DNA from 3 places in the Pseudomonas sp. GW822-FHT04C11 genome. Region 2 is predicted to be linked to each of the others. Evidence: predicted binding sites of a transcription regulator. Region 2 holds the regulator's gene; each other region holds the start of a gene.
The links. The regulator FliA, encoded in region 2, starts transcription of late flagellar genes. The targets are predictions, from matches to a motif close to CTAAAGTTTNNNNNNNNNNNGCCGNTAA.

Region 1: AC1RJ3_RS23945 (methyl-accepting chemotaxis protein) is a predicted target of FliA. The motif match lies at 2,128-2,155, and genes of this name have one in related genera.
Region 3: flgM (flagellar biosynthesis anti-sigma factor FlgM) is a predicted target of FliA. The motif match lies at 1,624-1,651, and genes of this name have one in related genera.

What each region holds. Positions count from the first base shown of each region.
Region 1 is NZ_JBXAMS010000017.1:100,058-103,332, forward strand. Features, by position in the region: gene AC1RJ3_RS23940 (alpha/beta family hydrolase) at 1-327, shown strand, start outside; gene AC1RJ3_RS23945 (methyl-accepting chemotaxis protein) at 532-2,097, opposite strand; gene AC1RJ3_RS23950 (CPBP family intramembrane glutamic endopeptidase) at 2,198-2,989, opposite strand; gene acnA (aconitate hydratase AcnA) at 3,114-3,275, opposite strand, start outside.
Region 2 is NZ_JBXAMS010000012.1:99,005-102,279, reverse strand. Features, by position in the region: gene AC1RJ3_RS19655 (protein phosphatase CheZ) at 1-425, opposite strand, end outside; gene AC1RJ3_RS19650 (chemotaxis response regulator CheY) at 457-828, opposite strand; gene fliA (RNA polymerase sigma factor FliA) at 995-1,735, opposite strand; gene fleN (flagellar synthesis regulator FleN) at 1,732-2,562, opposite strand; gene flhF (flagellar biosynthesis GTPase FlhF) at 2,677-3,275, opposite strand, start outside.
Region 3 is NZ_JBXAMS010000005.1:22,003-25,277, reverse strand. Features, by position in the region: gene AC1RJ3_RS09855 (flagellar brake protein) at 1-648, opposite strand, end outside; gene AC1RJ3_RS09850 (flagella synthesis protein FlgN) at 744-1,211, opposite strand; gene flgM (flagellar biosynthesis anti-sigma factor FlgM) at 1,260-1,586, opposite strand; gene flgA (flagellar basal body P-ring formation chaperone FlgA) at 1,738-2,499, opposite strand; gene AC1RJ3_RS09835 (chemotaxis protein CheV) at 2,581-3,275, shown strand, end outside.

The DNA.
Region 1 (3,275 bases), on a different contig from region 2:
GGCGGGCGCATGGCCAGTTTGCTGGCCGATGAGCTGGGCGCGGATGCGCTGGTGTGTCTGGGATATCCGTTTTACGCGGTGGGCAAACCGGAGAAGCCGCGAGTCGAGCATCTGGCCGGGCTCAAAGCCCCGACGCTGATTGTGCAGGGTGAGCGGGATGCGTTGGGGAATCGTGAGGCGGTCGAGGGTTATACGTTAGCGCCGAGTATTGAGGTGCTTTGGCTGGTGGCTGGCGATCATGATTTGAAGCCGTTGAAGGCTTCGGGCTTTACTCATGAACAGCATTTGGCGGCTGCGGCCAGCAAGGTTGCAGCATTTCTCCTGTGAGTTTTTGTGGTGGCAGTCAGGGCCTCATCGCGGGTAAGCCTTGCTCCTGCAGGTTTTAGGGTTGCCTGATGATTTGGGCACGATACATACCTGTAGGAGCAAGGCTTGCCCGCGATGGCTGCGCCATAGTCGACATCGTCTTTGCATTGGCAATAAAAAACCCGGAAGCATCACCTCCCGGGTTTTTGTATTTGCCAGCAACGATCAGCGGTTAAACCGCTCTACCAACGAATACTGGGTATTCGCGGTTTTGGTCAGCTCTTCACTCAGTAACGCCGAGTTCTGTGCCTGTTCCGAGGTCTGGTCGGCCAGTTGCGCAATGGTGCTGATGTTGCGGCTGATCTCTTCGGCTACTGCACTTTGCTCTTCGGTCGCGGCAGCGATTTGGGTGGTCATGTCGGTGATGTTGGCCACCGCTTCGCTGATACCCACCAGAGCCTGATCGGCTTCCAGAACCCGCGCCACGCCTTCCTCAGCCTGACGGTGACCGGCTTCCATGGTTTGCACCGCGGTGCTGGCGGTCTGCTGGAGCTTGGCGATCAGGGTGTGAATCTGCCCGGTCGATTCACTGGTGCGTTGCGCCAGTTGCCTTACTTCGTCGGCAACCACCGCAAAACCACGGCCCATCTCACCGGCACGAGCCGCTTCGATGGCGGCGTTCAAGGCCAGCAGGTTGGTCTGGTCGGCAATGCCTTTGATCACGTCGACCACGCCGCCGATTTCGTCGCTGTCCTTGGCCAGTTGGGTCACGGTCAGGCCGGTTTCGCCGACCACCACCGACAGGCGCTGGATCGCGTCACGGGTTTCACCGGCGATGTCACGGCCACGACCGGTCAGGCGATTGGCTTCCTGGGTCGCGTCAGCGGTGCGTTGCACGTGGCTGGCGACTTCCTGGGTGGTGGCGGCCATCTGGTTGACGGCGGTCGCCACTTGCTCGGTCTCGACGCGCTGACGTTCCAGGCCGGTCGAGCTTTTGTGCGCCAGGGTGTCGGACTGTCGAGCTTGCTCGTTCAGGTGCTCGGCGGTGTCTTGCAGGCGAGTCAGGCAGGTTTTCAGACGCGCTTCCTGACTGAGGATCGACATTTCCAGGCGCGCTTGAGCGCCGCGGCTGTCGGTGTACATCTGCGCAATCAGCGGGTCGGATGTGGTCTGCTCGGCCAGGCGCAGCAAGCGCTTGAGGCCTCGCTGTTGCCAGCTCAAGCCCAGCAGGCCAAGCGGCACGGACAGGCCGGCGGCCAGCGCAAAACCCCACTGCGAGTTGAGTGTGGCGCCGATCATGAAGCTCAGCTGGCTGACCAGAATGAACGGCAACCAGTCCTGTAGCACCGGCAGCCACTTGTCTGTTTGAGGAATCGCCGACTTGCCCTGATTGATGCGTTGGTAGAGTGCTTCGGCGCGGCGGATCTGCTCGGCGCTGGGCTTGACCCGCACCGACTCGTAACCGACCACCTGATTGCCGTCGAATACCGGTGTGACATAGGCGTTAACCCAGTAGTGGTCACCGGTCTTGCAGCGATTCTTGACAATGCCCATCCATGGCAAGCCTTGTTTCAGTGTGCCCCACATGTGCGCGAAGACCGCAGGTGGAACGTCGGGGTGACGGACCAGGTTGTGCGGTGCACGGATCAGCTCTTCACGAGAAAACCCGCTGATTTCGACGAAAGCATCGTTGCAGTAGGTGATCACGCCTTTGGCATCGGTCGTGGAAATCAACCGTTGCTGAGCCGGAAAGGTCCGTTCGCGTTGTGTAATGGGCTGGTTATTACGCATGGCTTTTTCAATCCGCAAGGCTTTGACAGGGTGTCGGCAGTACCAGGCATAAATTGAAATTATTTTTCAATATTCAGCGCTGGCGCACATTCCTTGACCTTCAACCCGCCAGCATCGGGTAGGTAAAGAGGCCAAAGTGCAGCAGATTCAAGCCAAAGTGCGTGGCGATGGCGGCCCCCAGCCCACCGAAACGGTACGCCAGCCCATAACCGAACCCGGCAAGGCTCGCCAGCAGTACCCATTGCCAGCCAGCGCCGAGGTGCGCCAGACCGAACAACACTGTGGCGCCAAGCAGGGCGAGGTGTTCGCCGTAGCGCAGGTTCTTCAGACAGCGACTCAAACCGCCCTGGATGTAACCGCGAAACAGCGCCTCCTCGACCAGCGTCACCAACAGCAGGTTGTTCAGCACCCAGAGCCAGGCTTTATCGGGCCACTTCGGTGCCCAACTGATCATACCCAGCAGCAGCGCACCACCAAGAGCGGCCAGCGCGCTCAAGGTCAGTGCCGCGGCGGTGGCATACAGTGAAAGACGCAGGGAGCGGCGACCGACAATCCACGGGCACACCAGCAACAGCCAGAAACCAATCAGTGGTTTGTCCAGATTCAGGTACATGGAAAACGGCACGGCATCCGCGCTGAAGCGTTCCGGGCCGATACCGCGACCGTTGTAGAAACCGGGAAGCCAGTGCATGGCCAGCGCTACCGCGAGGAAAACGAACAGGCCGTGACCCAGGACGCGGCCGACCTGGATCTGTGGTTGGCGAACGGCAAAGCCGGCAAACGCTAACAACCCGACGGAAATGGCCGCCAGCCAGCCGAGGTGACTGTAGATCAGGGCCAGTGCGTAGCCGATGGAGAGGAGTGCCAGATAGAGCCATGGCAGAGCAATCATGTGAAATCCTTGTGTCTGAGATTCTGCGAGCCACCTCGCTCCCACAGGAAGCGGTGCGATTAAAGGGACGTTCGCGACTCAAACAAAAACACCGTCCGAAGACGGTGTTTTTGTCAGTGCGACATTATGAAGCAATCAACTGCCGCAACACATAATGCAGGATCCCTCCCGCCTTGAAGTATTCCACTTCGTTCAACGTGTCGATCCGGCACAACACGTCCACCTTCTCGCTGCTGCCGTCCTCGCGGGTGATCACCAGCGTCAGGTTCATGCGCGGTGTCAGCTC
Region 2 (3,275 bases):
CGGAACTCTTCGGCACCGACTTCGCGGCGCATGAAACGCCCCCAGTCGGCGCTCAAGGCCTGGGCGTCAGTGCTCAGGCCATTGACCAGCGGAGTACTGTTCTCGACCAGATCCATGGTCCGGTTCGCGGCCGCTTCGGTCAGCTTGACCACATAGGACAGGCGCTCGGTGGCGTCTGTGATCTGTGAGACTTCCTCGGCTTGCGGCATGTTCGGGTCAATCTGAAAATTGACGATCGCGCTATGCAGCTCGCGAGTGAGCTTGCCCACCTCCTGGTACAGGCCGCGGTCACGGGTCTGATTGAGCTCATGGATCAGTTGCACAGCGTCACCGAACCTGCCCTTTTCAAGGCTTTCGACCAGTTCGTGAGCGTGTTTTTTCAGGGTCGATTCGAAATCGCCCTGTGAAGATTCTCTTTGCTCCATAGCTCCCCCCGTGGCGCAGTGGCTCCGCGCATCAACCGATGCGTTCGAATATTTTTTCGATCTTCTCTTTCAACGCCTGGGCCGTGAAGGGTTTGACCACATAGCCGTTTACACCGGCTTGAGCGGCTTCGATGATCTGCTCGCGCTTGGCTTCGGCAGTGACCATCAGCACCGGCAGGTGCTTGAGCTTTTCATCGGCGCGCACGTGGCGCAGCAAATCGATACCGGTCATGCCAGGCATGTTCCAGTCCGTTACCAGAAAGTCGATGCTCCCGCTGTTGAGGACGGGAATGGCGGTAATACCGTCGTCCGCCTCGACCGTGTTAGTGAACCCAAGGTCACGCAACAGGTTTTTTATGATCCGCCGCATCGTTGAGAAGTCATCAACGATGAGGATTTTCATGTTCTTGTCCAATTCGACCTCCAAGCAGTCTTAAACGCGTTCAGCACCTGAACACGCCATTCAATCAATTCGGCAGAGCACTCGACGACTGTCTGGAGCACAACGGATGAAGACCGGCACAGCGTTACGCCCTGCCTGTTTCGTTCGCAGTGTCCCCACACTGCTGTCAGCGCGCTCGCCACTCCCCCAAACGCCCCCGCAAACGGGCCGCGCACTGGCTGTGTAACTGGCTGACCCGCGATTCACTGACCCCCAGGACCTCACCGATTTCCTTGAGATTCAGCTCTTCGTCGTAGTACAGCGCCAACACCAGTCGCTCACGCTCCGGCAAATTGGCAATCGCATCCGCCAGTGCTGCCTGGAAGCGTTCATCTTCCAGGTCGCGCGACGGTTCGAGATGAGCACTCGCGCCATCCTCGTGCAGCCCTTCATGCTCGCCGTCCTGCAACAGATCGTCGAAGCTGAACAGGCGACTGCCCAAGGTGTCATTCAAAATCCCGTAATAATCGTCGAGACTCAATTGGAGTTCGGCCGCAACCTCGTGATCTTTAGCGTCACGCCCGGTTTTAGCTTCAATTGAGCGAATCGCGTCACTCACCATCCGGGTATTGCGGTGGACCGAGCGTGGCGCCCAGTCACCCTTGCGGACTTCATCGAGCATCGCGCCACGGATACGGATCCCCGCGTACGTCTCGAAACTCGCACCTTTGCTCGCGTCATATTTGGTCGACACTTCAAGCAAACCGATCATGCCTGCCTGGATCAGGTCCTCGACCTGAACACTGGCCGGCAAGCGCGCCAACAGGTGATAGGCAATACGTTTTACCAGTGGCGCGTAACGCTCGATCAGTTCGTACTGCGCGTCACGCGCCGACTTCTTGTACAGGTTGTAACCGCTGGCTGTCATAGAACCGGACCCGCAGTTTGCTGCACCAGACGCTCGACGAAAAATTCCAGGTGCCCACGCGGGTTGGCAGGCAGCGGCCAGGTATCGACTTTCTGCGCGATGGCCTTGAATGCCAGCGCACACTTGGAACGAGGAAACGCTTCATACACGGCGCGCTGCTTCTGCACCGCCTTACGCACGCATTCGTCGTAAGGCACCGCACCGACGTATTGTAAGGCGACGTCGAGGAAGCGATCCGTGACCTTGGTCAACTTGGCGAACAGATTTCGCCCTTCCTGCGGGCTTTGCGCCATATTGGCCAGCACGCGGAAGCGGTTCATGCCGTAATCGCGGTTGAGCAGTTTGATCAGCGCGTAGGCGTCAGTGATCGACGTCGGCTCGTCGCACACCACCAGCAATACTTCCTGGGCTGCGCGAACAAAACTGACGACCGACTCACCAATACCCGCCGCCGTGTCGATCACCAATACGTCGAGGTTATCGCCGATGTCGCTGAATGCCTGAATCAGGCCAGCATGCTGGGCCGGGCTCAGGTGAACCATGCTCTGGGTACCGGACGCTGCTGGAACAATGCGAATTCCGCCCGGCCCCTGAAGTAATACATCGCGCAGTTCACAGCGGCCTTCGATGACGTCGGCCAGCGTACGCTTGGGCGTGAGCCCCAGCAGGACGTCGACGTTCGCCAGCCCCAGATCGGCGTCCAGCAGCATGACGCGCCGGCCGAGCTCAGCAAGAGCCAGGGACAAGTTCACTGACACATTAGTCTTCCCGACGCCACCTTTGCCGCCGGTCACTGCGATCACCTGTACGGGATGCATGCTGCCCATGTTCGTTCTTTACCTTGTCTTGCTTAGACGCGGACTACATGACTGGCTGCGCGCTCACTTGTGAACAATGCATGGCAGGCCATCGATGTAGATACAAATCTATTCATTATTACCTCAGCCGACACGCTTGGCCGGGCTGTGGTAGAGGTCAGCGAACATATCAGCCATGGCTTCTTCGCTGGGTTCTTCCTGCATCTGCACGCTAACGGCGCGACTGACCAACTGATGCCGGCGCGGTAAATGTAGATCATCCGGGATCCGTGGCCCGTCGGTCAGATAAGCGACAGGTAATTCGTGGCTGATTGCCAGGCTCAACACCTCGCCCAGGCTCGCTGTTTCATCCAGTTTAGTCAGAATGCAGCCTGCTAGCCCGCACCGCTTGTAACTGTGATAAGCGGCAGTCAGCACCTGCTTTTGGCTGGTAGTGGCCAGCACCAGATAATTCTTCGACTTGATCCCGCGACCGGCCAGGCTTTCCAGCTGCATGCGCAACGCCGGATCACTGGCTTGCAGGCCGGCGGTGTCGATCAACACCACACGCTTGCGTAACAGCGGATCAAGGGCTTGCGCCAGGGACTGGCCCGGGTCGACGTGAGTCACCGAGACATTGAGGATACGCCCCAGGGTCTTGAGCTGTTCCTGGGCACCAATACGGAAGCTGTCCATGCTCACCAGCGCGATGTTCTGCGCGCCGTACTTGAGCACGTAACGTG
Region 3 (3,275 bases), on a different contig from region 2:
TACGCCGGCGAAAGTGGTGTCGATTTTCTCTTCGTGATGCAGATAACGCAGCTCGACCGGTGCGGTCATGCTGCCGAAGGGCAGGGCGGCGATGAAGCGTTCATAGACCTGACCCAATTGAAGTCCGCTGGTGATGTCGCCATCAAAGCGCAGCTTGCAACCCGTCGCCGAGATATCCAGCAGTTTACCGCTGACAGGCGTCTTGAGCTTTTCGCCACCGAGTTCGATGTTTACCAGTTGTGCCAGTTTCAAGGCTGCGCGAAACGCATTGCGACGCTGGTGGTAAACCACTTCATCGGGCAGCGTGCCACGGTAGCAGCGGCCACCGTTGGACTCGTCGATGGTCAGTGTGCCGTTGCTTTCCCAAGCAATACGTACGCCTTCATGAAAGCCTTCAACCCGAAAAGCTTCGCCGGCAAGCAGGAAGCGTTCACCATCGCGGGGGATCATTTCGTCCAGGGCGATCATGTTGCTGTCGCGATCGATATCGATCAGGTAGCTCTGAAATCGCTGGCTGCGTTCATGGAACGTGATGATCAGGGGATCATGGCTCTCTTGCAGCATCCGCAGGTTGCCGGTGATTTCCAGCGGGGTGCTGAGCACCTTGGGTGGCTGCGGAGCATCTTCCGCGCTTGAGGCGTTGAACACGGTTTATCAATCTCCAGACAGAATACGATCACACGCAAGAGCTAGCATTCTGCCAGCATGTTTCGTGCCTTGATAGAGCACGCTTATTTATGAGTTCAAGCCTGACTGAGCGCGCGGGGTTTCACCAGCATTGCGGTTGATCCGCGAGCGTCATAAAGGGTCGGAGACTCGCCACCGTTGAGGATTTTCAACTGATTGGCGGTGGTGGCTTGTTGCACCTGGATCGAGCGGCCGTTGAGCTCGTTGGCGGTTTGGCAATCTGCAAGCAGTTGGGTCAGGGCGTCGCTTTGGGTCAGCAACTGATCGCCGATACTTGAGTGGGCGGCGAACTGCTCCAGGCCTGCGCGGTTGGCAGGCAGATTCAGGCTCGCGAGAAGTTCGCTGCGTTTGCGGCCATGCTGTTCCAGCAGAATGATCAACCCCTGTTTCTGCGCCAGAATCTCTTCGAGCAGCGGCATGTCACGGCCGTGCAGGGCGAGGGATTCGGTCTTCAGCAGCTCCAGCAATTGTTGCGCTGGAGCGAGGTCATCGGTGATCAGTTGCAGTAAATGAGTGTCGTGCATGGCTGGCCTTGGGTTTTAAGCGTCCAAAAGCCTGGCGCAGGCCTTTGGCTAGCGCTGGGCTTCGAAATTAAGCAGTTTGCTGGCTACACGGTTGCTGTCGACCTTATAGCTGCCATCGGCAATCGCTGCTTTCAACTCGGCCACGCGGGCGTTGTCGACGGCAGGCTGATCGTGCAGCTTGTCAGTGATCTTCTGCAACTGTTGAGCCTCATTGCTGAGGTGTACCGATTCCCCGCTTTGGGTGGCACCGACCTGTTCGGTCGAGGTGCTCAGCGGCGCGGATTTGCCGGCATCGCCGGTGTCCTTGCTGACGCTGGTCCGCGTGCTGCTTGCGAGCGTGGGAGAGCTGTTTAAACGGCTGAAATCGATGACCATGATAAAAAAACCTCTGGGAATTTGGACGCTTGCCATGTTTTCGGCCATGCCCGGGAAAACTTTAGGCTCAATAGTCGATGAGCCCGGGCGCGTCGGTATTTGCCCTGCGTGAGGCACAGTTTAGGGAACAGGACGGTTGTGCGCCAGTTATCTACATGGAGACTTCCACCTGCCCCGGGGCCATGACTTGCGCCTTGATGACCCGTTGGGAGTTGAGGTTTTTGACTCTGATCTGTTCGTTAAGGCCGCCATTGGACAGCGCTTCACCCGGCATCCGCACGCTGAGCGTGCCGCTGCGGGCGGTGATGACCACCTGATCACCCTTGCGCACGACTTCTGCCTGCTCCAGATGAACAAGCGTAATCACTTGATCGCTGACCATTGGTCGGACAAGTTTTTGTCCGATGGCTTGATCGACGTTTGTCAGATATCCCTGATTGATCAGGCTGATATCGCGCTCACGCAACATGACATCCGAAGGGTCGATGATTCCGGCTCGTTTGAGGGGGCGGGTGGTCGTGACGACCTCGCGAAACAGGCGGACTTGAGCGGGTACGAAGACTGTCCAGGGGGAGACGCCATCGCAACGGACTTTCACCGTAACCCGGCCCAGAGGTATCGCGGGGCTCTCCAATGTCGCTGTCAATTCCCTGTCGCACGCCGGCATGTGCATGCGCGGGTCGAGCTTGTTGACTTCGATTTCGTAGCGCCCTGCGGTTTGGCTGGTGGCCAGATAGTCTTCTACGGTGAATTCAAGAAAGCCCTGAGTGACGCCGATAAGTAGATCAGGCAAGGTAACCGGGTCAGCAAAGGCAGGGCTGCCAACGTTCAACAGGCATACGGCTGACAGGGCGCCGAGGAATTTACGGCACATTGATGTCAGGCGTCGGGAAAATGTCGTTTTTGTGTTCATGGCAGTTAAAAAGCAAGCGCCGTGCCGTTTAGTGATGAATGTGCGTCGCAACACACTTAGCGTTGGTGTAGGAGTCTGGGCATGGCTGGTGTAATGGATTCGGTTAACCAGCGCACGCAACTGGTAGGGCAGAATCGCCTGGAGCTGTTGTTGTTCCGTCTCGACGGCCAGCAGCTTTACGGGATCAACGTGTTCAAGGTTCGGGAGGTGCTGCAATGCCCCAAACTGACCCTGATGCCCAAGTCCAGTCCTGTCGTGTGCGGTGTGGCGAATATTCGTGGGGCAACCATTCCGATTCTGGATCTGGCAATGGCGACCGGCTCAGGCGGGTTGCAGGATCAAAGCAATCCCTTCGTGATCATCACGGAGTACAACACCAAGACTCAGGGTTTTTTGGTGAGGTCGGTCGAGCGGATCGTCAACATGAACTGGGAAGAAATCCATCCGCCGCCCAAGGGCACGGGTCGCGATCATTACCTGACCGCAGTGACTCGAGTCGACAATCAGTTGGTCGAAATCATCGACGTGGAAAAGGTCCTGGCGGAAGTTGCGCCGACGTCGGATGTGATTTCGGTGGGCGTGATCGATGCCGAGACCCAGCACAAGGCGATTTCGTTGCGAGTGCTCACGGTCGATGACTCGTCGGTGGCGCGCAAGCAGGTCTCGCGTTGCCTGCAGACGGTGGGGGTTGAAGTCGTTGCGTTGAACGACGGCCGGCAAGCGCTGGATTACCTGCGCAAACTGGTCGATGAGGGCAAGAAGCCGGAAGAAGAGTT